Regions from separate parts of the Brevibacterium sp. VCM10 genome, predicted to be linked through region 3. Evidence: riboswitches for the same ligand, from Rfam matches in the RefSeq annotation. Region 3 holds a riboswitch; each other region holds the start of a gene.

Region 1 (7,596 bases), on a different contig from region 3:
CTCGACAAGCCGAACTTCGAGAAGTACGTCGCCGAGGCCAACCCCGACGCCAAGGTCGAATACCGCAATGCCAACCAGGACGCGACCCAGCAGCAGCAGCAGTTCGAAGCGGCCGTGACCGAAGGCGTCGACGCCATCGTGCTCGACCCCGTCGACGCCTCCGCGGTCGCCTCGGCGCTGTCGAAGGCCGAAGCCAAGAAGATCCCGGTCATCGCTTACGACCGCTTCTTCGAGGGCGCGGACTACTACACCTCGTTCGATAACAAGAAGATCGGCAACCTGCAGGGCCAGGCCGTCCTCGACGGACTCAAGGACACCGGAGTCGATCCGAAGTCGGGACCGGTGTGGATGGTCAACGGCGACCCGAAGGACCCGAACGCCGCAGACTTCAAGGCCGGCGCCGAGGAGACCCTCAAGGGTGCAGGCGTCGATATCGCTGCCAGCCATGACACCCTCGACTGGAACCCCGACGACGCCCGCCAGTGGGTCGAAGGTCAGCTGCAGGGGAAGGGTGAGAAGCCGATCGCCATCTACGCGGCCAACGACGGCACCGCCGGCGGCGTCATCGCCGCGACGAAGAAGGCCAAGGTCGAAACCGTGGTGACCGGCCAGGACGCTGAGGTCGACGGTCTGCAGAACATCCTCAAGGGTGATCAGTTCGCCACGATCTACAAGTCGATCCCACCGCAGGCGGAGTTCGCTGCCAAGGCCGCTGTGGCTCTGGCTGCGGGCGAGGACGTCGAAGCGAGCACGACCTACAAAGACACCCCGACGGACTTCGTCGAGGCCAAGGTCGTGACCAAGGACAACATCAAGGACATCGTCGGCGACCAGATCAAGGCCTCTGATATCTGCACGAGCAAGGTGGAGAAGCTCTGTGCCGATGCCGGCGTGAAGTGAGCACGTGTGCGCTCACGATCTGATGCGACCGACCTCGAGCCGGCGACCATCACCGGTCGCCGGCTGCCGGGGTCAACGACTGCGACAAGTAGGAACAGATGACACCAGAGACACCTGAACCGGCATCCGCAGCGACGCGGACGCCGGGCAGCGACAGCGAGCCGGTGCTCGAACTGCGCGGAATCAACAAGCGATTCGGTGCCGTTCAGGCACTGACCGACATCAATCTCAGCGTCGGCCGCGGCGAGGTCGTCGGCCTTGTCGGCGACAACGGCGCCGGCAAATCGACGCTGATCAAGGTCATCGCCGGAGTCCATGCCGCCGATGAGGGCGAGCTCATCATGAACGGAATGGCGCAGAGGTTCTCCTCCCCGAAGGACGCGCAGAGGGCCGGAGTGGCCACCGTGTTCCAAGACTTGGCCCTGTGCGAGAACCTCGACGTCGTCGCCAACCTCTTCCTCGGACATGAGAAGACCCGCGGCGGAGTGCTCGACGAGGTGTCCATGGAGGCCAAATCCTGGGAGCTGCTGCGCAGTCTGTCAGCGAAGATCCCGAGCGTGCGAGTGCCGATCGCGGCCCTGTCCGGCGGTCAGCGTCAGACCGTCGCGATCGCTCGCTCGCTGCTGGGCGAACCCTCCCTGGTCATGCTCGACGAGCCGACGGCGGCGCTCGGTGTCGCCCAGACGGCCGAGGTGCTCAACCTCATCGAACGGCTGAAGGAACGTGACCTCGGGGTGCTGCTCGTCAGCCACAATATGGCTGACGTGCAGGCTGTGTGCGAGCGGGTGCACGTGCTGCGCTTGGGCAAGGACGCCGGTGACTTCCCTGGCGACGAACGCACGGACGTGCTCGTGGCCGCGATCACCGGGGCCAGCGACAACGTCGTGACCAAGCGTGCGGCACGGAGGGGTGAGCGTCGATGACCCGCAATTCCTTCATCACCGACGAACGGATTACTCACGAAGGCGTCGTCGGAACGTTCCTGCGACGGGTCAAAGAGGGCCAGCTCGGATCGTTCCCGGTCATCTTCGCCCTCATCGTCATCGTCATCGTCTTCCAGACGGCCGACTCGAACTTCATCTCTCCGGCCAACCTCGTCAACCTCTCCACCCAGGTCGCATTCCTCGCGATACTTGCCCTGGGCATCAACCTCATCCTGCTCCTCGGCGAGATCGACCTCTCCCTGGCGCAGTTGGGCGGATTGGCCGCCTCGCTGCTCGGTGTTCTGGTGGTGAGGCAAGGTGTGCCGCCGGCCCTGGCGCTGGTCATCATGCTGCTGCTCGGCCTGGTCGTCGGTGCGATCCAGGGCTGGTTCTTCGCCGTCGTCGGCATCCCGGCGTTCGTGGTGACCCTGGCCGGCTTGCTCGCGTTCACCGGCCTGACGCTGACAACCCTGGGTACGCAGAAGAACCTGTCGATGTCGGACACCTTCGCCTTCGACTTCGCGAGCTTCTATTTCCCGGCGATCTGGGCCTATGTCTTCGGTGCGATCGCGATCATCGGATTCGGCGTCGGCATCATCTATTCGAAGTTGCGCCGCCACCGGGAGGGTCTCAGCGCTCCGAGCTGGACTTCGGTGACCGTGAGGATCGTCCTGCTGGCCGCGATCGTGTTCGGCTTCCTCATCCTCGTCAATCAGGACTTCGGTCTGGCGATGCCGTTCTTCCTCATGATCGTCATCGCGATCATCATCGACCTCGTGCTGCGCAAGACCCGTTATGGTCGTTCGATCTACGCCGTCGGCGGCAAGGTCGAAGCCGCCCGACGTGCCGGCATCCGCGTGACCTGGGTGCGCATCAGCGTGTTCATGGCTGCCGGAGTGCTGGCCGCTCTGTTCGGATTCATCAAGACCGGAGTGACGACGAACGCGGGATCGACGCTGGTGAGCACGCAGGACCTGCTCAACGCGATCGCTGCGGCCGTCATCGGCGGCACCTCGCTGTTCGGTGGTCGCGGAACCGCCTGGGCGGCAGTGCTCGGCGCACTGGTCGTCGGCGCGATCAACAACGGTCTCTACCTCATCGGCTTCAACTCCGATGCACAGCAGATCATCACCGCGCTCGTCTTGCTCACCGCCGTAGTCATCGATGCGCTCAGCCGCCGCGGCCAGAGGTACGTCGGGCGGGGGTAGTGCCGGGTCGGCGGCACAGGGGCGTCCGCTCAACGCTGAGCGCTCAAGCTGTCGTCGACCGCTCGGTTCCGCAAGAGCTCCCTCTGCCGACCGCTCGCCTGAGCGTCGAGCGCGCAATGCACAGCTTGATACAGCGACGTCAAGTCGAGCGGTCGGCACTGAGCATCCAAGGAGTCGCCGTGCCTCAGCCGGGCTGATACAGTCGGAGCCAATGACATGGGGTGCCTCATGAAGATCCGTTCGCACCGAAGAGCTGCGCACGGAGGACACCGAGGCTGAGAGAACACCCATCGAACCTGATCTGGGCCATACTAGCGAAGGGATCGTCATGGTTGACTTCGACCTGCGTTCTGCGAATGCGCGACTGCGCGCAAGCAATCCACTCATCCAATGCATCACGAACACCGTCGTGCAGCAGTTCAGCGCGAACGTGCTCCTGGCTGTCGGCGCCTCCCCGGCGATGCTCGACCACGAAGCCGACGCCGGACAGTTCGCCGGCATCGCCAGCGGAGTCCTCGTCAACTTCGGCACCGCCTCCAACCATCAGCTGCTCGCCGCCGATGCCGCCATCGACGTCGCCAACGCCGCCGGCAAACCCTGGGTCCTCGACCCCGTGAGCGTCGGCGCCGTCGACTTCCGCACCTCCCGCATCCGCCGCGCCGCCGCCGATCACCCCACCGCCATCCGCGGCAATGCCTCCGAGATCGCAGCTCTCGCCGGAGTCGGACTCGGCGGTCGCGGCGTCGACTCCACCGATGAAGTCGATGCCGTCCTCCCCGCCGCCGCAAAGCTGGCCAGGGAAACCGGGGCCATCGTCGCCGTGTCCGGACCCACCGATGCCGTCGTCGCCCATATCGACGGCACCGACCACGTCGCCCGCATCACCGGCGGACATGAGTTCATGCCGCTGGTCATCGGCACCGGGTGCTCTCTCGGCGCCGTCACCGTCGCCTACCTGGCTGCCGCCCGGGCAGGACTGGCCGACCCCGACGCCGATGCCTCGGCCGTCAACGCCACGAACGGGTCCGGGGACGGTGGGGCCGCCTCGGCGAGGTTCGAAGCCGTCGTCGCCGCCCACGCGCACTTCGCGGTCGCCGGCGAACTCGCCGCCGACGGCGCGAAGGGGCCGGGCAGCTACTCGGTGAACTTCCTCGACGCACTCCACGCCGTCGACGGTGACCGACTCGCACAGGCGAGAATCAGCCTCGACACGCTCACCACTGTCAGCGATACCGCCAACGAAGGCGTCCAGGCATGACCGCCGGATCCGCCCACATCGCTGACACCCCGGACCGCGCCGCCGCCCACATCGCTGACACCCCGGACCGCGCCGCCGCCCACATCGCTGACAACCCGAACGGCGCCGCCGCTAACCGCGCCGCCGTGACCGACCGCTTCGCCGGAATCGACACGCGCCTCTACCTCGTCACCGACTCCGCGCAATGCGAAACCGCCGGCCGCACCGTCGCCGAGACCGTGCAGGCCGCCGTCGCCGGGGGAGTGGGCATCGTCCAGGTCCGCGACAAGGACATCGACGACGCCGGCTTCTACTCGCTCACCCGCCAGGTCATCGCCGCCGTCGACGCCGCCACCCGCGACACCGACCGCACGGTCCCCGTCGTCCTCAACGACCGCGTCGAGGTGGCCCGCCGCCTCATCGACGAAGGCGAGACCGTGCACATCCACGTCGGCCAAACCGATGCCACCGTCGCCGAGGTGCGCGCCGCCCTGGGTGCGGCACCGCTCATCGGTCTCTCGGCCGCGAACAGCGACGAATTCGCCGCCGCCCGCAACTCCGGAGTCGTCGACCTCGTCGGCATCGGACCGGTCTATGACACCTCCACAAAAGCCGACGCCCCCGACGGCATCGGACCGGAGCGCCTCGGCGAGCTGGCGGCAGAAGCCGGCCTCCCCGCCGTCGCCATCGGCGGCATCACCGCCGACCGTGCCCCCGACCTGCACGGACGTGGACTGATCGGAATCTGTGTGGTCTCGGCGATCTGCCTGGCCGACGATCCGAAGTCGGCGGCCGAAGAGCTGCTGGCCGCTTTCACCGGGAGCGACCAGTGACGACCCGCCCGCCGATCACCTTGTCAATCGCCGGCACCGACCCCTCCGGCGGCGCCGGTATTCACGCCGACCTCAAGACCTTCACCGCGCGGAAGACCATGGGCACGACCGTCATTACCGCCCTCGTCGCGCAGAACACGCACGGGGTGTCGCGCGTCTATCCGATCGACGTCGATTTCGTCGCCGATCAGTTCGAGTCCGTGCTCGGCGACCTGCCCGTCGATGCGACGAAATCGGGGATGCTCGGCAGCCGTGACCTCGTCGAACTCGTCGTCGCCCGCGCCGCCGAAGGCCGGCTCGGCTTCTTCACCGTCGACCCGGTGATGATCGCGACCTCCGGCCATCGCCTCCTCGAGGCCGATGCCGTCGACGCCGTGCGCACCCACCTGCTGCCCGTCGCCGACCTCATCACCCCCAACCTCCCCGAGGCGGCCCTGCTCATCAGCGATGACGAACCCGAAGCGCAGACGACCGAAGCCATGCGTGACCAGGCCGGGCGCCTGCTCGAGCGGGGGCCCGGAGCGGTCCTGCTCAAGGGCGGACACGGCAGCGATGACGAGGTCATCGACATCCTCGCCACGAGCGACGGTCAGGTCCGGGAGTTCACCCACCCCCGCGTGACGACGATGAACACGCACGGAACAGGGTGCACTCTCTCGGCTGCGATCACCGCCGAGGTGGCCGTCCTCGGCCGTGAACGCGCAGCTGCCGCCGGGGGACCTGCCGATCCGGCGGCCCCGACCGGGAAAGATCGGTCACGCGCGGCGATCGGGTCCGACCTCCTCGGCGAGGCTGTCGGCAATGCCCTCGATTTTCTCGCTCGCGCCCTGAACTCGGCTGCGGACTGGCAGCTGAGTCTGGATCCGGAGGGCGCCCACGGACCCGTCGACCACCAGGTCGACGTCGTCCGCGGTCGACCGGCCTGAGGTATCCATCCCGCCTGACCACCACCTCACCGGAACCGCCAACTCACTCGAACCACCACGTCATACGAATCACCATGTCACACGAGCACAAAGGAGTTCCCATGACCGTCACCTTTACCGCCGGCCCACTGACCACCCAGCTGTGGGACCGCGTTCGCCCCATCATCAAGCAGATCGAAGAGCTGCCGTTCCTCGCCCAGCTCGCCGACGGCAGCCTCGATCCGAAGGCCTTCGTCAATTACATCTCGCAGGACAGCCTCTACCTGAACGGATATGCCAAGGCCATGTCGTTCCTGGCCGCGAAGACCGTCGACCGTGACGAATCCCGATTCTGGGCCGGATCTGCCGCCGAGGCGATCACCGTCGAAGAGGAGATGCACGCAGAGCTGCTCGCCGACGCCCGACTCGCCTCGGCGCTGGAGGAGCTCACCGCGGAAGGCTCCCGATTCAAGGCCTCCCCGAACACGCTCGGCTACGTGTCCTTCCTCGTGGCCACGGCCGCCAGCCGTTCCTACGGCGAAGGCGTCGCCTCAGTGCTGCCCTGCTTCTGGGTGTACGCCCACATGGGCAAGGTGCTGATCGACCAGGCCGGCCAGATGTCCGATGACCACCCCTACCGCACCTGGGTGCAGACCTACGACTCACCGGAATTCGACGAATCGACCCGCCACGCCGTGCACATCCTCGAACAGGAACTCGCGAAGGCCCCGAGCGAGGAATCTGCCCGCATGCGAGCAGCCTTCGAACAGGCCTGCGTATACGAACTCCACTTCTGGGCGTCGGCCCACGCGATGCAGAACTGGGACGTCTCCGTGTTCCTGCCCCAAGAAGTCACCGTCTGATCCCGGGGAGCATCGGATCTCCTTCGGCGGGGTGGCCGCAGCCGACGACGTGGTCACCTCGGCGGGGTGAGTCTGCGGTAGAAGCGCCAGACGGCGAGTCCCGTGGCGACGAGGAAGACGGCCGTCGGCACGACGGTCAGCCATTCCGGCATCGTCGCCGAACGTGCTGTCTCCGCGATGATGACGAGGATGGCTGCGATGAGCAGTGCGGTGAGTCCGGCGGTGATGCGCAGGAGTTCCATGAGGCAGTCGACGAGGTAGGTCTTGTCGCCTCGCTCGATCCAATACTCCTTGTGTGGGGCATTGATGAGCGAGATCGGCAGCTTGGCAATCAACGGCCGGATCGACATGAGGGTGGGCAGGCCGAGCCCCACAGGCACGAAGATCCCCAGAAGTCCGGCTTTCGACGTCCAGTCATCGGGCTGACCGCCGGAATCGAAATGGGTGGCCACGGTGTCCGGGGCCTGCACCCAGAACCAGACGGAGAACCCGAGGAAGACGAGGATCGAGAGACACGCAAAGATGAGCGCGGCGGTTCCACTCGGTGGGTTCCGATGCGGTTGAGAAGGGGAAGGCATGTTGTCACTCTAACAACAGCTGTGCGCAACGGGCCTGCGGCGATCGTCCGGCAGGTTCGCTCCGACTGAGGCAACGGAGGTTCGCCCCGGCTGGGGCAGCAGAGCCTCAGGCTCGGGATGCGCCCGAGGGATCTTCCGGGTAGTGAGTG
Region 2 (7,596 bases), on a different contig from region 3:
ATCGGCGCCGATGGCCTCGAGGAACGCCAGATCATGGCTGACCGCCACCACTGCGGAACCGTGATCCAAGGCATCGAGGAACATCTCCACCAACCCCGCCCACGTCAGCGCATCCTGACCGAAGGTCGGCTCATCGACGATGAGCACCCGGGGCCGGGGAGCCAGCATCGCCGCCACCGACAGGCGACGCTTCTCCCCACCGGAGAGACTCTGCGGATGAGCCTGCGCCAAACCGGTGAGACCGAGACCCGCAAGAAGCTCATCCACCCGTGCCTGCGACTCGGCGGCAGACCACCCGGCCAGCCGGGGACCCAGCTCGAGTTCGGCCGCCACGCTCGAGGTGAGGAACTGGTGGGCCGGTTCCTGGAAGACCATCCCGATGCGCGCCGCCAGCTGCTTCGACGGCCACGCGAACGGTCGGGGCCGTTTGGCTCCTTCCCGCAGGGCCGCCTCGGCGAGGACCTGCCCGGAGAATTCGGGCAGCAGGCCCGCCAAGGTCAGGGCCGTGGTCGATTTGCCTGCCCCATTCGCACCGATGATTCCGAGGGCCTGACCGGCGCTCAGGCTCAGGTCCAGTCCGGTCGCGGCGGGGGTGGCCATGCGCGGTCGAGCAACGCTGAGCCGATCTGTGCGTAGCAGAACCTCGCCGAGGCGGCCCGACGTCCCACCGAATCCCTCGGTTCCGCCTCGGCGCGGGGTGGGGGAGTCCTGCGGCATCCAGATGCCGCAGCCGATGAGCGTTTCGGTCAGGTCCGGATCGGTGAAGATATGCTCGGGCGGACCTTGGGCGACGATCCCGTCACCGCCCAGCACGATGACACGGTCGACGTGCTCGGTCCACAGCTCCACCCGGTGTTCGACGACGAGCATGGTCGCCTGTGTCTCGGCCTGCACGGTGAGCACGGCATCGCGGACCTCGGTCGCCGAGGCGGGATCGATATTGGCCGTCGGTTCGTCGAGGACGATGACCTCCGGGGCCATCGCATGGATTCCGGCCAGAGCCAGCCGCTGCTTCTGCCCACCGGACAGGGCAGCACTCGGATGCTCCGGGGCCAGATCGAGTCCCAACGCATGCAGGGACTCGGGGACCTGAGCCTCGATGACCTCGGCCGGGAGTCCGAGGTTCTCCATCCCGAATGCCACATCATCACCGACGCGGGAGAAGATCACCTGCGAATCGGGATCTTGGAGGACCAGCCCGGTGCTGCCTCGGCGAGGATCCGGTTTCTCTCCGCCGACGAGGAGTTCACCGGTGGCCTCACCCGATTCCTCGGGCAGGACACCGGCGACGGCGTGGAGGAACGTCGATTTCCCCGCTCCGGAGGCGCCGAGCAGCAGCACCTTCTCTCCGGCCGCGATCTGCAGGTCGAGCGGACCGACGGCCGGCGCGTCACGGTCGGTGTGCGTCCATGAGAAGCCGGCGGCCGTGATCGGCAGCGCCATCAGCGACGGCCGGAGGCGAAGGAGCTCAGAGCTCCGGTGGCCGCGATCGCCCGGTATGCGTACCAGGCGCCGATCCCGGAGATGACGAGGCCGGAGACGATCGCGCAGACCGCATAGATCGCCTGGAACCCGAACTGCCATTCGGCGTTGTACATGATGTTCTCGCTCACGGCCATGAACGCCGCGGCCAGCACACCCGAAGCGGCGGTGACCCACAGGGTGAAGCGTTTGTACCCGAAGGCGGCGAAGACGAGTTCGGCACCGAGGCCCTGCAGCAGTCCCGAGAGCAGAACGGTCGCCCCGAAGTGGGAGCCGAGCACGGCTTCGACGATCGCGGCGATGAGTTCGCACAGGAGTGCGGCACCGGGTTTGCGGATGATGGCACCGGCCAGCGGACCGGCCAGCACCCAGAGTCCAGCGATGAGGCCGATCGACGGCGGGAATGCTTGGAAGGCGAGTTCGAGAACCTTCCAGCTCAGCGCGAGCACCCAGAAGACGAGTCCCACGGCGATGCCGAGCACGGCGGTGGTGACATAGTCGACGACCCGCCACTGCTTGGTCTTCGGCGCCGCGGTGAAAGCCTGCGCGCGGGCGGGGGTGGTGGTCGGCGCGGTGGTATTCGGCATTGTGCCTCCTCATATCAAGGAGGGGTGAAGAGTCTCGACTTCCTTCGGCGGTACTGACCGCATCAGGTTCGAGGGTCTGCAGCTTCTTCTGCACTCTCAGCGCCCCTGACGGCGCTCCCCTGTCGTAGCCACCACTGTACAACAGGGGAGCGACGCGGAGGCTGGGATCGGAAACGACGCGGAGTCCGGGGTCGGTCATCGAGGATTCACTTCCCGTTTCCCTTCCCGTCGACGGTCCTCGAACGACCGGACACTACTGGTCAGTAGGAATAGGCGGGTGAATACGCATCGACTGAAGAGACCGCTCAGTGTGCCCTGTCCGCCGCCACCCTGCTCGCCGCTCTGGTGGCGGCCCCGGTGCCCGTGCGTGCCGAACCATCTCTCGGCTCGGGCGGCCCGAGTTCGACCGCGAGCCAGGACCCGACGGACACACCCGCCGAGGTGGATGCGGGGAGTGAAGCGATCACCGATCCCGTACTGCAGGTCGGAGCCGACTCGACGACGCGCAACCTCTCGTGGATGAGTGAGAACTCCGGCGGGGGAGAAGTCCAGTGGGCGCCGGTCAATGAACTCGAGGGAGGCGAACTTCCCGCCGACGCGGCAGCGGCTCAGACCACGGACTCCGGTCTCGCCACCGACCTCAAACGTCACTTCAACCATGCGAGCATGACCGACCTGGAACCCGACACCGACTACGCCTACCAGGTCGGCAGCGACGAGGACGGGTTCACCGAGGTGCAGCAGTTCACCACAGGATCGTCTGGAGGAGATGACGAATTCCTCGTCTTCGGCGACCCCCAGGTCGGCGCCGGAGGCGGAGACCCCGACGACGCCACCGGCTGGGACCGGACCCTGTCGACGGCCGTGGCCACTGCCGACGACCCGAGCTTCTTCTACTCCTTGGGAGACCAGGTCAACTCCGCCGGCAACCAAGAGCAGTGCGCGCAGTACCTGGCCCCGGAAGCAACCCGGACGATCCCGCAGGCGACCACGATCGGCAACCACGATGTGTCTTCGAAGGCCTACGAACAGCACTTCAACCGACCCAATGTCAGCCAGGATCACGGCGGCGGAGGCATCATCACCTCCGGCGGCGACTACTGGTTCATCGAAGACGGAGTCCTGTTCCTCAACATCAACTCGAACAGTCCGGACTTGGACGCCCACGCCGAGTTCATCGACGAGGTCGTCGCCGAACACGGTGGCCAGGCACGATGGACTGTGCTGGGATTCCACCATTCGATCTATTCGACGGCAACACATTGGAACGATCTCGATGTGAAGCGGCTGCGGAAGGCGATCCCACCGGTCGCGGCCCGCAATGACATCGACCTCGTCGTCTCCGGCCACGACCACATCTATAACCGCACCTTCCTCATGGACGGGGAGGGCAAGCCCGTCGAGGGCTCCGAAGCGGGAGCCGAGGAGGAGAAGGAAGACGGGCAGACGCTCTACCTCACGCTGACCTCGTCATCGGGATCGAAGTTCTACAACTACGTTCCCGGCCTCGACTGGGAAGGCAAGAGCGTCCACAACGACGTGCCCGCCTTCACCCGAGTCCGCGTCAGCGACGAAGCGCTGCGGGCGACGACCTATGAGGTGCCCGCTGGGGGAGCGTCGGCCGATGGCGAACGGGCGGAAGCGCAGGCAACAGCCGAGCAGATCGACGATGTCGAACTCAGGCGCGCCGAGGCGGACGACCCCGCCCCGGGCGCCGAGGCAGAAGCGGCCGAGGCGAACGCCGCAGGGACGAATGATGATGCGGGTTCCTCCGGGACCGCCTCGGCGGGTGGGGATGGAGACCTTCCCCGCACCGGCGGCGGGCTCAGCTGATTGCCACAGCCTTGCTGATCGGCCCGACGCTTCGCATCAGCTCGGTACCACCATGACCGGGCCTCCGGCGTGATTGAGTACTCCGCGCGAGACCGATCCCAGCAGGGCGCTGCGGATCCGTCCGCGCCCGCGGGTGCCCATCACCGTCAGCTGAGCGCGCGAACTGATCTCGACGAGGGTCTCGGTCGGATCGCCGACCGGCACCGAGTTGGTCACCGTCAGGTCCGGGAACTGCTCGGACAGCGTCGCGGCCTCCTTCTCCAGACCTTCGGCCAGCTGCTTCTTCCGTCGCGCGGTGACCTCGGAGCTGAGTTCGAGATCGGGGTACCAATAGAGCCACTCCTCACCGGCCGGCAGCACCACGACGAGTTCGAGCTCCGCTCCGCGTAGGGTCGCCTCGGCGGCTGCGGTGAACATGGCGACCCGACCGGTCTCGGACCCGTCGACCGCGACGACCACCGGGCCAGTGTCCGCGGACGCTGAAGTCGACCGTTCGGCAACAACGATCGTCGGGCAGTGAGCATGCGCCGGCAGGGCCGTGGACACGGAGCCGAGGACGCGGCCCATGAAGCCGCCGCGCCCGCGGGCGCCGACGATGACGACTTCGGCATCGGCGCTGAGAGTCACGAGCGCACCGGCGGAGTTGCCGGGTTCGGTGCGGAAGGACGTCTCACCGGGGTAGTCGCGCAGAAGGTCGACCGCCTCGGCGAGGGTCTTCTCCGCTTGCTTCCTCGCCTTCTCGTCTTCCGGCTCGCTGGGGATGGAGGCCATATTCGGGTAGATCATCGTCGGCAGCTCATAGGCGGTGACGACGGTGAGAACGGTTCTGCGTCGTTCGGCTTCGATGGCGCCGTAGCGGACGGCTTGGGCGGCGAGTTCGGAACCGTCGAAGCCGACGAGGACACCGAGTTCGAGGTTCAGGCCGGATTCGGACGGATTGGTTTGAGCAGACATCTCGCACCTCTCGATCGGGGCCAGAACAACCCAGACGCCGACGACGGCCCCGACAGACGATATCGTCCGCGTCGCCTTCAGTCTACCAAGCAAATTCTACGGACTGTAGAAAAAGTCCGGAGGTGAGAAGCTTCGTCTCACCCGGGCGCGCCCGTGGCTCAGACGCGGAAGCCCAGGTGGGCCAGCGCGATGCGCAGAATATGGTCCTGGCCGTAGCAGAGCTCGCCGACGATATCGGGGCGCAGAGTCTCCTCGGGGGTCAGCCAGTCGAGGCTGAGGGCATCGGCCCGCGGAGTGCATTCGCCGCGGACCTCCATGATGAAGCACATGGCGATCGCGTGCTGGCGCGGATCATGGAGGAGGGCCGAACCCTCGGTGGGGAAGTATTCGGCGATGTGGAACGGGCTGATCGCCGGCGGAATGACCGGCAGCGCCATCGGGCCGAGGTCGTTCTCGGCGTGACGCACCAGCGCGGTGCGGATCGTCTCATGGAAGCGGATCCGCCCGCCCACGACCTCCCGTCCGAGGGTGCCGTCCTCGAGGCTGCGCAGCAGCAGGCCGATGCGTTCGACGTTGCCGGTCTCGCCCACCCGCACCGGGATGGCGTTGACATAGGGGATCGGCATGCGTCTGCGCAGGCGCGCATATTCCGCGTCGTCGAACCAGTTCTCGTCGAAGTCCAGGGCAGTCCGAGTCATGACCCAATATTCCCACAACCATCCCTCGCGGCAGAAGAGCATGGAGACCCCGTTGGTGAACTGGGACACGCTTCGGGTAAAATATCTTGATGTCGAGATAAATTTCCGACCGGCAGGGACCTGCCAAGTGACGTGGCCTACAGTTGTGTCAGCACTACGTGACCATTTCCGGTCAAGGACTATGAAGGGGTATCCATGATCAATCATGAAGTCCGCACCTACAAGAGCTCAGAGAACCTGGCTCGCGAAGATCAGCTCGCATGGAAGATCGCCGAGGTCGCATCCGACCCGACGCCGATCGATTCAGATGTCACCGAAATGGTCATCAACCGCGTCATCGACAACGCTTCTGTGGCTGCCGCATCCGTGCGTCGCTCCGCTCCGACCCATGCTCGCGAACAGGCCCAGACCCACCCGTTCAATCCCGGTGCCAACATCTTCGGTCTGCCGGTGAGTGACCGCTTCTCACCGGAATGGGCCGCTTGGGCCAACGGTGTGGCCGTGCGCGAACTCGATTTCCACGACACCTTCCTCGCCGCAGAGTACTCACACCCCGGAGACAACATTCCTGCCGTGCTCGCAGTCGCCCAGCACAAGGGCATCGGCGGCAAAGACCTCATCAACGGTGTGGCCACCGGCTACGAGATCCAGGTCGACCTCGTCAAGGGAATGTGCCTGCACGAGCACAAGATCGACCATGTCGCCCACCTCGGTCCCTCGGCTGCCGCCGGTATCGGCGCAATGCTCCGCCTGCCCACGGAGGTCACCTTCCAGGCCGTCCAGCAGGCACTGCACGTGACGACGGCGACCCGTCAGTCGCGCAAGGGCGAGATCTCGTCCTGGAAGGCCCACGCTCCGGCGTTCGCCGGCAAGATGGCCGTCGAATCCGTCGACCGTGCGATGCGCGGCGAGGGCGCCCCGAACCCGATCTACGAAGGCGAGGACGGCTTCATCGCCTGGATCCTCTCCGGCCCCGAAGCCCGCTACACCATCCCGCTGCCGGGCAAGGGCGAAGCGAAGCGCGCGATCCTCGACACCTACACCAAGGAGCACTCGGCCGAATATCAGGCCCAGGCGCTCATCGACCTCGCCCGCAAGCTCGGCGGACAGATCGAGGACCTGACGAAGATCAAGCGCATCGTCATCCACACCTCGCACCACACCCACAACGTCATCGGCACCGGTGCGAACGATCCGCAGAAGATGGATCCTCGTGCCAGCCGCGAGACCCTCGACCACTCGATCATGTACATCTTCGCCGTGGCCATGCAGGACCAGGGCTGGCACCACGAGCACTCATATGCTCCCGAGCGCGCCGGTCGTCCCGACACGGTCGAACTGTGGCACAAGATCGAGACCACCGAGGATCCAGAGTGGACCCGCCGCTACCACTCGATCGACCCCAACGAGAAGGCCTTCGGCGGTCGCGTGGAGATCGAATTCGAGGACGGCTCGACGCTGACCGACGAGATCGCCGTCGCCGACGCCCACCCGTTCGGTGCCCGTCCCTTCGCCCGTGCGAACTACATCGAAAAGTTCAAGACCCTGGCCGAGGGCATCGTTTCCGACTCCGAGCAGGCTCGCTTCCTCGATCTGGCCGAGAACCTCGAGAGCCTCGACGCCAAGGGCGTTGCGGAACTGAGCTTCGCCGTCGACGGACTCGAGCACAGCGGATCGAAGGGAATCTTCTGATGCTCGGCGCACAGGCAACCCCCGCCGAGCGCCGCGCCACGTTCCGCGAGCTGCTCGCCGGCGACGAGATCGTCCAGTTCCCCGGCGCCATCAACCCGATCAACGCTCAGCTCATCGAGCAGACCGGCTTCGAAGGCGTCTACATCTCCGGCGGCGCGTTCTCCGCGGCCATGGGCCTGCCCGACATCGGGCTGACCACGCTCACCGAGGTGGCCGACCACGGCCGCAATATCGCCCGAGTGACGAACCTGCCGACCTTCATCGACGCCGACACCGGATGGGGCGAAGCCATGAATGTGGCCCGCACCGTCCAGGAGTTCGAGGACGCCGGAATCTCGGGCATGCACCTG
Region 3 (7,596 bases):
TGAACCAGCCGGATCCGACCCGTCTGGGCCGTCGCCGACCGTGCTGAGCAGGTCGAACGTCTCCGCAGCAGGGCCGGCCTTGATGCCGGGATCCAGGGACACGGTCACCCACCCGTCGTCGACGGTGAAAGTGCCGGGAGCGTCGGCCCAGGTCGATTCGCCATCGAGCCAGTGCAGGCCGACGACGCTGAGCCAGCCGAACGGTTTCGCCAGTGCCGAGTTCCGTGAGTCGCGCCAGGTGTTCCACTCCGTCACGAACTGGTTCACGTCGAACACTCCTTGCCGTCGCTGGTGCAGTTGCAGGGTCGCCCAGGGTCGCCGCCCCGCCTGATTCTTGGACGCGGTGGCAACCCGGCGCTTGAGACCTGATCTTCTTCACCTCCAAACTACCGCAAACGATAGGCTGGGGAAATGAATGAATCACTCCCGAGACCGGACCGGGCCGCGACGACAGCGGCCGACCTCGGCGACTTCGTCAGCGCCTCCCCCAGCTCCTATCACGCGGTGGCCACCGCCGCGAAACGCCTGGAAAAGGCCGGATTCTCCCGCCTCGACGAGTCCGTTCCCTGGGCGCTGACGCCCGGGGCCGGGCACTACGTCATCCGGGACGGCGCGCTCATCGCGTGGATGAATCCCACCGTCACCGAGGCGGCTGACCGGTTCCGTGTGTTCGGTTCCCACACCGATTCCCCGGCGTTCAAACTCAAACCCGGCGGCGAGTACACCGCTGAGGGCACCCGCCAGGTCGGGGTGGAGGTCTACGGTGGGCCGCTGCTGAATTCGTGGCTCGATCGTGAGCTCGCCTTCGCCGGTCGTCTCGGCCTCGCCGACGGCCGCATCGTGCTCGCCCGCACCGGACCGATCGCCCGCATCCCGCAGCTGGCGATCCACCTCGACCGGCAGGTCAACGAGGGGCTGGCCCTGGACAAGCAGCGTCATACCGCTCCCGTCATCGGCCTGACCGACCTCGCCGAGGCGGACATCGTCGAACTGCTCGCCGCGTCCGCCGGAGTCGATGCCGAGACCGTCGTCGGTCACGATGTCTACACCATCCCCACTCAGGAACCGGCCCTCTTCGGTGCGGCCGAGGAGTTCTTCGCCTCGCCGAGGCTGGACAACCTGTTGTCCGTCCACGCCGGTGTCACCGCGCTCACCCAGCTCGATGCCGACGGCCTCGACGGCATCCCCCTGTTCGCGGCCTTCGACCACGAGGAGATCGGGTCGAATTCGCGGTCGGGGGCGTGCGGCCCGTTCCTCGCCGACGTCACCGAACGCATCGTCGCCTCCTTGCTGCCGCAGTCGACGCGCAGCGATTATCTCGCGTCGATGGCCTCCTCGGTGTGCGTCTCCTCCGATGCCGGGCATGCTGCTCACCCGAACTATCCGGAACGCCATGACCCGCATGTGCGCCCCCGCCTCGGCGGCGGTCCCCTGCTCAAACTCAACGCTCAGCAGCGCTACGCCACGGATGCGGTCGGCACGGCCGTGTGGTCGCAGGCATGCGCGGCCGCCGGGGTCGAGTACCAGGATTTCGTGTCGAACAATGCGATGCCCTGCGGGTCGACGATCGGACCGCTGACCGCGACCCGGCTGGGCATGACGACTGTCGACGTGGGTCCGGCCCTGTATTCGATGCACTCGGCCCGCGAGATGGTCGCGGTCTCCGATGTGCTCGCCCTCGGTGCCGTAGCGAAGGCATTCCTCCAGGGCAGCTGACCTCGCACCCCCGGCGGGACTCGATGTCGCCGACACCGCGGTTGTCCTCACCACGACAATCGTGATACGAATTGCACGACCCCACGGGAGCCCGCTGCACGGGCTGAGATCGGACTGCCTCGTCCGAGACCGTAGAACCTGATCCGGTTGATACCGGCGTAGGAAGTGAGGACTGCAGATGACTGCATTCACCCCTGAAACACCTGCCCCTGCAACGACTTCGTCCGACGCAGATTCGCACGACGCATTCACCCTCGAGCAGTATCCGACGCATTCGCCGGCATGGGTCGACGACACGGACCACGGCATCCGCGTTCCCGTGACCCGCATCGAACTCGAGGACTCGAACGGCCGGGCCAACGATCCCGTCGATGTCTACCGCACAGTCGGACCGGGCAGCATTCCCGAAGAAGGACTGCCTGCTCTGCGATTTCCGTGGGTCGAGAACCGCCTCGACACCGAAACGTATGCAGCCCGCGGCCACCACATCGCCGATGACGGTCGTGCAGCCGTCCGCCGGGGTGCCCCGTCTCAGCAGTGGAACGGACGCAAACCTGTTCCTCGTCGCGCCAAGGCCGGCCGCACGGTGACCCAGATGCACTACGCCCGGCAGGGAATCATCACCCCGGAGATGCGGTTCGTCGCGCTCCGCGAGCAGTGCGATGTCGAGCTCGTGCGTGCCGAGCTCGCCGCCGGTCGGGCGATCATCCCGAACAACATCAACCACCCCGAATCCGAGCCGATGATCATCGGCAAGGCGTTCCTCGTCAAGATCAACGCGAACATCGGCAATTCCGCAGTCACCAGCTCCATCGCCGAGGAGGTGCAGAAGCTGCGGTGGGCCGCGAAGTGGGGTGCCGACACCCTCATGGACCTGTCGACCGGCAATGACATCCACACCACCCGGGAATGGATCATCCGCAACTCCCCCATCCCCATCGGCACCGTCCCGATCTATCAGGCACTGGAGAAGGTCGACGGTGATGCGAACGCGCTGACCTGGGAGATCTATCGCGACACGGTCGTCGAACAGTGCGAGCAGGGTGTCGACTACATGACCGTCCACGCCGGTGTGCTGCTGCGCTATGTGCCCCTCACGGCCGACCGGGTCACCGGGATGGTCTCCCGCGGCGGGTCCATCATGGCCGGCTGGTGCCTTGCCCACCACGAGGAGAACTTCCTCTACACCCACTTCGACGAACTCTGTGAGATCTTCGCCCGATACGATGTCGCGTTCTCACTCGGCGACGGACTGCGACCAGGGTCCATCGCTGATGCCAACGATGCCGCCCAGTTCGCCGAACTCGACACACTGGCCGAACTCACCGAACGCGCGTGGGCCCACGACGTCCAGGTGATGGTCGAAGGCCCCGGGCACATTCCGCTCCACCTCGTACGGGAGAACGTCGAACGCCAGCAGGAACTCTGCCACGGCGCACCGTTCTACACCTTGGGTCCGCTGGTCACGGACATCGCACCCGGATACGACCACATCACCTCGGCGATCGGGGCGACCGAGATCGCCCGCTACGGCACGGCGATGCTCTGCTACGTCACCCCGAAGGAGCACCTCGGCCTGCCCGACCGCGACGACGTCAAAACCGGGGTGATCACGTACAAGATCGCCGCGCATGCCGCTGATATCGCGAAAGGCCACCCCGGCGCGACGGCCCGCGATGACGCGCTGTCGAAGGCCCGGTTCGAGTTCCGCTGGCGGGATCAGTTCGCGCTCGGCCTCGATCCGGGGACTGCCGAGGCGTTCCACGACGAGACGCTGCCGGCGGAACCCGCGAAGACCGCGCACTTCTGTTCCATGTGCGGGCCGAAGTTCTGCTCGATGCGCATCTCCCAGGACATCCGCGACACCTACGGCAGCGCCGAGACTCAGGAGGCCCTGGCGGGAATGCAGCAGAAGAGCCGCGAATTCCTCGCCTCGGGCGGAGAGGTCTACCTGCCCGATCCGACCGTCGGCCTCAAGGCGGACTGACCGTCGTTCAGGGCGTGGCGCGTCTATCGCAGTGTGCACGATTCGACAGACGCGCCACGCCGTGACCGAGCGTTGCGGAGGCGATGTAGGTTGACGGCATGAGCGAACTCCAGCGTGCCTTCGACGCGCATCTGCACATCATCGATCCGACCCATCCCGTCATCGAGAACAACGGCTATCTGCCCGACCCATTCACGGTCGCCGACTACCGCGCGAGGCTGCAGAGCCTGCCCGAGGTGGGAGTCGACGTCGCCGGAGGTGCCGTCGTCTCCGGCTCGTTCCAGGGCTTCGACCAGGGGTACCTCGTCGAGGCGCTGGGCCAGCTCGGCGACAGCTATGTCGGTGTCACCCAGCTGCCGGATGAGACCACCGATGATCAGATCCGGCGCCTCGACGAGGCCGGCATCAAGGCGCTGCGCTTCAATATCGCCCGCGGTGGTTCGGCCACTCTCGATGCCCTCGACAGCTTCGCCCGCCGGGTCCATGACCTCGTCGGATGGCATGCCGAGCTCTATATCGACGCCCGCACCATCGACGCCGACCTCGCCGCACGCATCGCCGCACTGCCGGCGGTGAGCATCGACCACCTGGGCATGCACGAGGACGGACTGCCCACCCTGCTGCGCCTCGTCGAGGCCGGGGTGAAGGTCAAAGCCACCGGTTTCGGTCGCGTAAAACTCAACCCCGCCGCGGCGGTCCGTCGCATCGTCGACACCGACCCGACCGCGCTCATGGTGGGCACGGATCTACCGTCGACGCGGGCGCGTCGCCCCTTCGCCGATGCTGATTTCGCCCTCCTCCTCCAGGTGCTCACCCCCACCGAGGCGGACGCCGTGTTCTGGTCGAATGCGGCGAGGTTCTACGGCCTCGAACCGTCATCCGCTGAGTAGACGTTCATCTCCGCCCAGTAGCATGAGTGAGATGAGTTCACGTCAGTCGAATCTCGCCTCCACTCTGCACACCCTCGACGGTCGCAGCTACGGCAATCTCAAACAGATCCGCGGCCGCTACACCTTCGGACCGGTCACCGTGTTCATCGATCGGGTCCAGGCCGATCCGTTCGCCTCCCCGTCGAAGGTCCGGGTCCGTGTCGATCGTGCCGATGCGAAGGTTCCGCTTGAGCTCACCACCGAGCGCGCCGATCGCATCGCAGCGGCCGACTACCTTCTCCGTGCCGGCAATGAGGTGCTCGCGAAGCTCGATCAACGCGCACTGATCCTCGGCCGCCCCGGGCAGGAGATCCTCGAACGGACGAACATCCTCATCGACGACGCCGGGCTCGAGGCACGTCTGCTCGTCAATCTTCCGGCCCGCGGCCGCCGCATCCTCGGCCACCAGGCCGCCGACATCCTCACTCGCGATCTGCCCGAATTCGCCGAACGACTCTTTCTCTTCGACCGCTGGTCGGACGCCCCGGCAGGCAGGGGAGGGAACACTCCCGCCCCATCGGCCCACGGGCTCGCCGACCACGTCCAGCTGCATCGGGATCAGCTGGAACTGCGCAGCCGCCTCGGCGAGGCCGGACTCATCGGGTTCATCGGCAACGGGGCGATTCTGCCGCGGAAATCCGGGGATTCGGACCTGCCGATGACATCCTCCGATGCGGTGGCCTTCACCTCCCCTCCCGAACTCGAACACACGGTCGGTCTCTCCAGCGGCCACAGCGTCACCGGCATGGGCATTCCCCGCGGGGTCACCGTCATCGTCGGAGGCGGCTATCACGGGAAGTCGACGATTCTGCGCGCGCTCGAACGCGGCGTCTACCCGCATATCGCCGGCGACGGGCGCGAATGGGTCATCAGCGACCCGACTGCCACCTCCATCCGAGCCGAGGACGGTCGCGCCGTGACGGGCGACGACATCTCGGCGTTCATCAACAACCTACCCTCGGGCACTGACACGAGATCTTTCTCCACCACGAATGCCAGCGGATCGACCTCGCAGGCGGCCAACCTCGTCGAAGCGATCGAGGCGGGTGCACGCACCCTGCTCATCGACGAGGACACCTCGGCGACGAACTTCATGATCCGCGACGAACGCATGCGCGCGCTCATCCCCGCCGAACGGGAACCGATCACCCCGTTCGTCGACCGCGTCCGTCCTCTGCTGACCGAGCAGGGCGTATCCACGGTGCTCGTCGCCGGCGGATCGAGCGCGTTCTTCGAAGTCGCCGACCACGTCATCGCCCTCGACGCCTATGTGCCCAGCGAAGTCACGAACCAAGCGCATGAGCTCGTCGGCGTCACCGCATCCGACCTCGAAACGGCTCCAACCGCCAGCGCCCCGGACTCCGGTTCGGACTCCCCCGCCGCCCCCGCTTTCACCGCCGCACCGCGTGTGCCGACGGCGAAGGCGCTGCGACCGTCGTCGAAGACGAAGACCGCTCGAGCGAAGGGATCCGATCGGATCCAGTTCGGCCGCGAATTCATCGACCTCATCGCCATCGCTCAACTCATCGACACGCAGCAGGCGGCGGGCGTGGCCGAAGCCCTCGAATACCTCGCGGAGATCTTCGACGGACGCACCTCGCTGACCGAGGCGCTGGCCGAAGTCGAGGACATGCTCGATGCCGAAGGCCTCGACGGAATCACCGGCCACCGCGACCATCCGGGCCACCTGACCCGGCCGCGCCGGCAGGAGATCGCCGCCGCTCTCAACCGCTACCGCGGGTTGAACCTCGAACGCTGACGAGCGCGACCTACCTATCCAACAGCCCAACCAGCTCGGCGTTTGTGCCCACCGGCAGTGAGCAGGAGGTCCCTCGGCACACGATCGCCGTCCCCGCGGGGACTTCGACCTCCCGACCGTCCGGTCCGGGCACCCCGGTCGAAGCGGTGAGCAGAGTGACCGCTGGATGCCGGGCAGCGATGGTCCGCAGCGCCTCGTCGCCGGTGGCGACCCGCACGGGCGACAGGGCCCGCTCGGCCTGCCACAGCGCATGGCCGCACCCGCGCGGAGTCTGCCCGGCCAGTGCCCGATAGACCCCGAGCAGCCGATCCCTCACCTCCAACAGCCGTCCGGTATCCAACGCGGCCGCCTCACCTGACGACTCTGCCGCACCAGGCGTCGCACCAGGTTCCGGACCACCGGGCGTCGCAGCGTCGACGCCGAGCTCGGCGAGCAGCAGCACCGCCTCGGCGGCCGCCGATCGTCCCGACGGCACGGTGTTGTCGACGGGGTCCGCCGACTTCACATCGATGATCCCGTCACCGAGCGAATCGACCGCCTCGAGAACCCCGTCCCCGCGTTCGGAGGTGAAGAGGTCGAGCATCGTCGCCGCGAGGTCGACCAGATCCCCCACCCTCACCGAGGCGACCCCGCCCGACAGCTGCCGAACAGTGATCCCAGCGGTGATCGTCTGCGCCCAGTCTGCGAGCCCGCCCTGCCCGGGGCCGGCGACTCCGCCGGTGAAGCTGCGCCGCACATCGATCACGGCCGAGCCGGCCTGCTCCATCGATTCGGCAGGCTCCGCCGAACCGGCGGTCGCTCCTGCCCGCTTGATTCGTTCGTCCATCGCCGTCCAGAACCGCACGGCGGTTTCTGCCCATCGCGCCGAATCCGCGGATCCGGCGTTCCCTGTGATCGCACCACCGGTCGACTCCGCACGCCCCGCCGAATCGGCACCACCGTCAGACTCAGCGCCCGCACCGGAGTACAGGGCCGCCTCGGCGAGGGCGGTGACGGCCAGGGAATTCCATTCGGTGATGATCTTCTCATCACGGGCCGGCTGCGACCGGCGAGCGCGCAGATGCTCGAGCACTTCGCGCTGACGTCTCGTCGCCTCGATGTCCCAGGGCGCGGGGTGCTCGGCGTCGAAGGGCACGTCTTCCATGCCGAGCCAGTCGATGATGCGCACGGCCGCGACAACCTGGCCGGATAGTTCGCCCCCGGCC

What was found. A riboswitch is a leader RNA that binds a small molecule or an ion and turns the genes downstream of it on or off. The one in region 3 is predicted to bind thiamine pyrophosphate.
Region 1: it holds a riboswitch for thiamine pyrophosphate, as region 3 does, so the genes downstream of both, AD89_RS0101545 (hydroxyethylthiazole kinase) here and thiC (phosphomethylpyrimidine synthase ThiC) in region 3, are expected to answer to the same signal.
Region 2: it holds a riboswitch for thiamine pyrophosphate, as region 3 does, so the genes downstream of both, AD89_RS0107575 (ECF transporter S component) here and thiC (phosphomethylpyrimidine synthase ThiC) in region 3, are expected to answer to the same signal.

Annotation. Positions count from the first base shown of each region.
Region 1 covers NZ_JAJB01000008.1:21,866-29,461, reverse strand. Annotated here, with positions in the region: gene AD89_RS0101565 (substrate-binding domain-containing protein) at 1-900, shown strand, start outside; gene AD89_RS0101560 (ATP-binding cassette domain-containing protein) at 999-1,823, shown strand; gene AD89_RS0101555 (sugar ABC transporter permease) at 1,820-3,031, shown strand; TPP riboswitch at 3,239-3,372, shown strand; gene AD89_RS0101545 (hydroxyethylthiazole kinase) at 3,360-4,289, shown strand; gene thiE (thiamine phosphate synthase) at 4,286-5,101, shown strand; gene thiD (bifunctional hydroxymethylpyrimidine kinase/phosphomethylpyrimidine kinase) at 5,098-6,027, shown strand; gene AD89_RS0101530 (TenA family protein) at 6,129-6,869, shown strand; gene AD89_RS0101525 (DUF1648 domain-containing protein) at 6,923-7,447, opposite strand; gene AD89_RS0101520 (hypothetical protein) at 7,554-7,596, opposite strand, start outside.
Region 2 covers NZ_JAJB01000027.1:7,917-15,512, reverse strand. Annotated here, with positions in the region: gene AD89_RS0107580 (ABC transporter ATP-binding protein) at 1-1,443, opposite strand, end outside; gene AD89_RS0107575 (ECF transporter S component) at 1,443-2,069, opposite strand; TPP riboswitch at 2,092-2,200, opposite strand; gene AD89_RS18295 (fibronectin type III domain-containing protein) at 2,415-3,902, shown strand; gene AD89_RS0107565 (universal stress protein) at 3,939-4,856, opposite strand; gene AD89_RS0107560 (DUF4916 domain-containing protein) at 5,015-5,554, opposite strand; gene AD89_RS0107555 (MmgE/PrpD family protein) at 5,750-7,246, shown strand; gene prpB (methylisocitrate lyase) at 7,246-7,596, shown strand, end outside.
Region 3 covers NZ_JAJB01000032.1:47,349-54,944, reverse strand. Annotated here, with positions in the region: gene AD89_RS0110305 (DUF1684 domain-containing protein) at 1-267, opposite strand, end outside; gene AD89_RS0110300 (M18 family aminopeptidase) at 412-1,716, shown strand; TPP riboswitch at 1,791-1,899, shown strand; gene thiC (phosphomethylpyrimidine synthase ThiC) at 1,895-3,703, shown strand; gene AD89_RS0110290 (amidohydrolase family protein) at 3,802-4,593, shown strand; gene AD89_RS0110285 (ABC-ATPase domain-containing protein) at 4,625-6,391, shown strand; gene AD89_RS0110280 (thioredoxin domain-containing protein) at 6,402-7,596, opposite strand, start outside.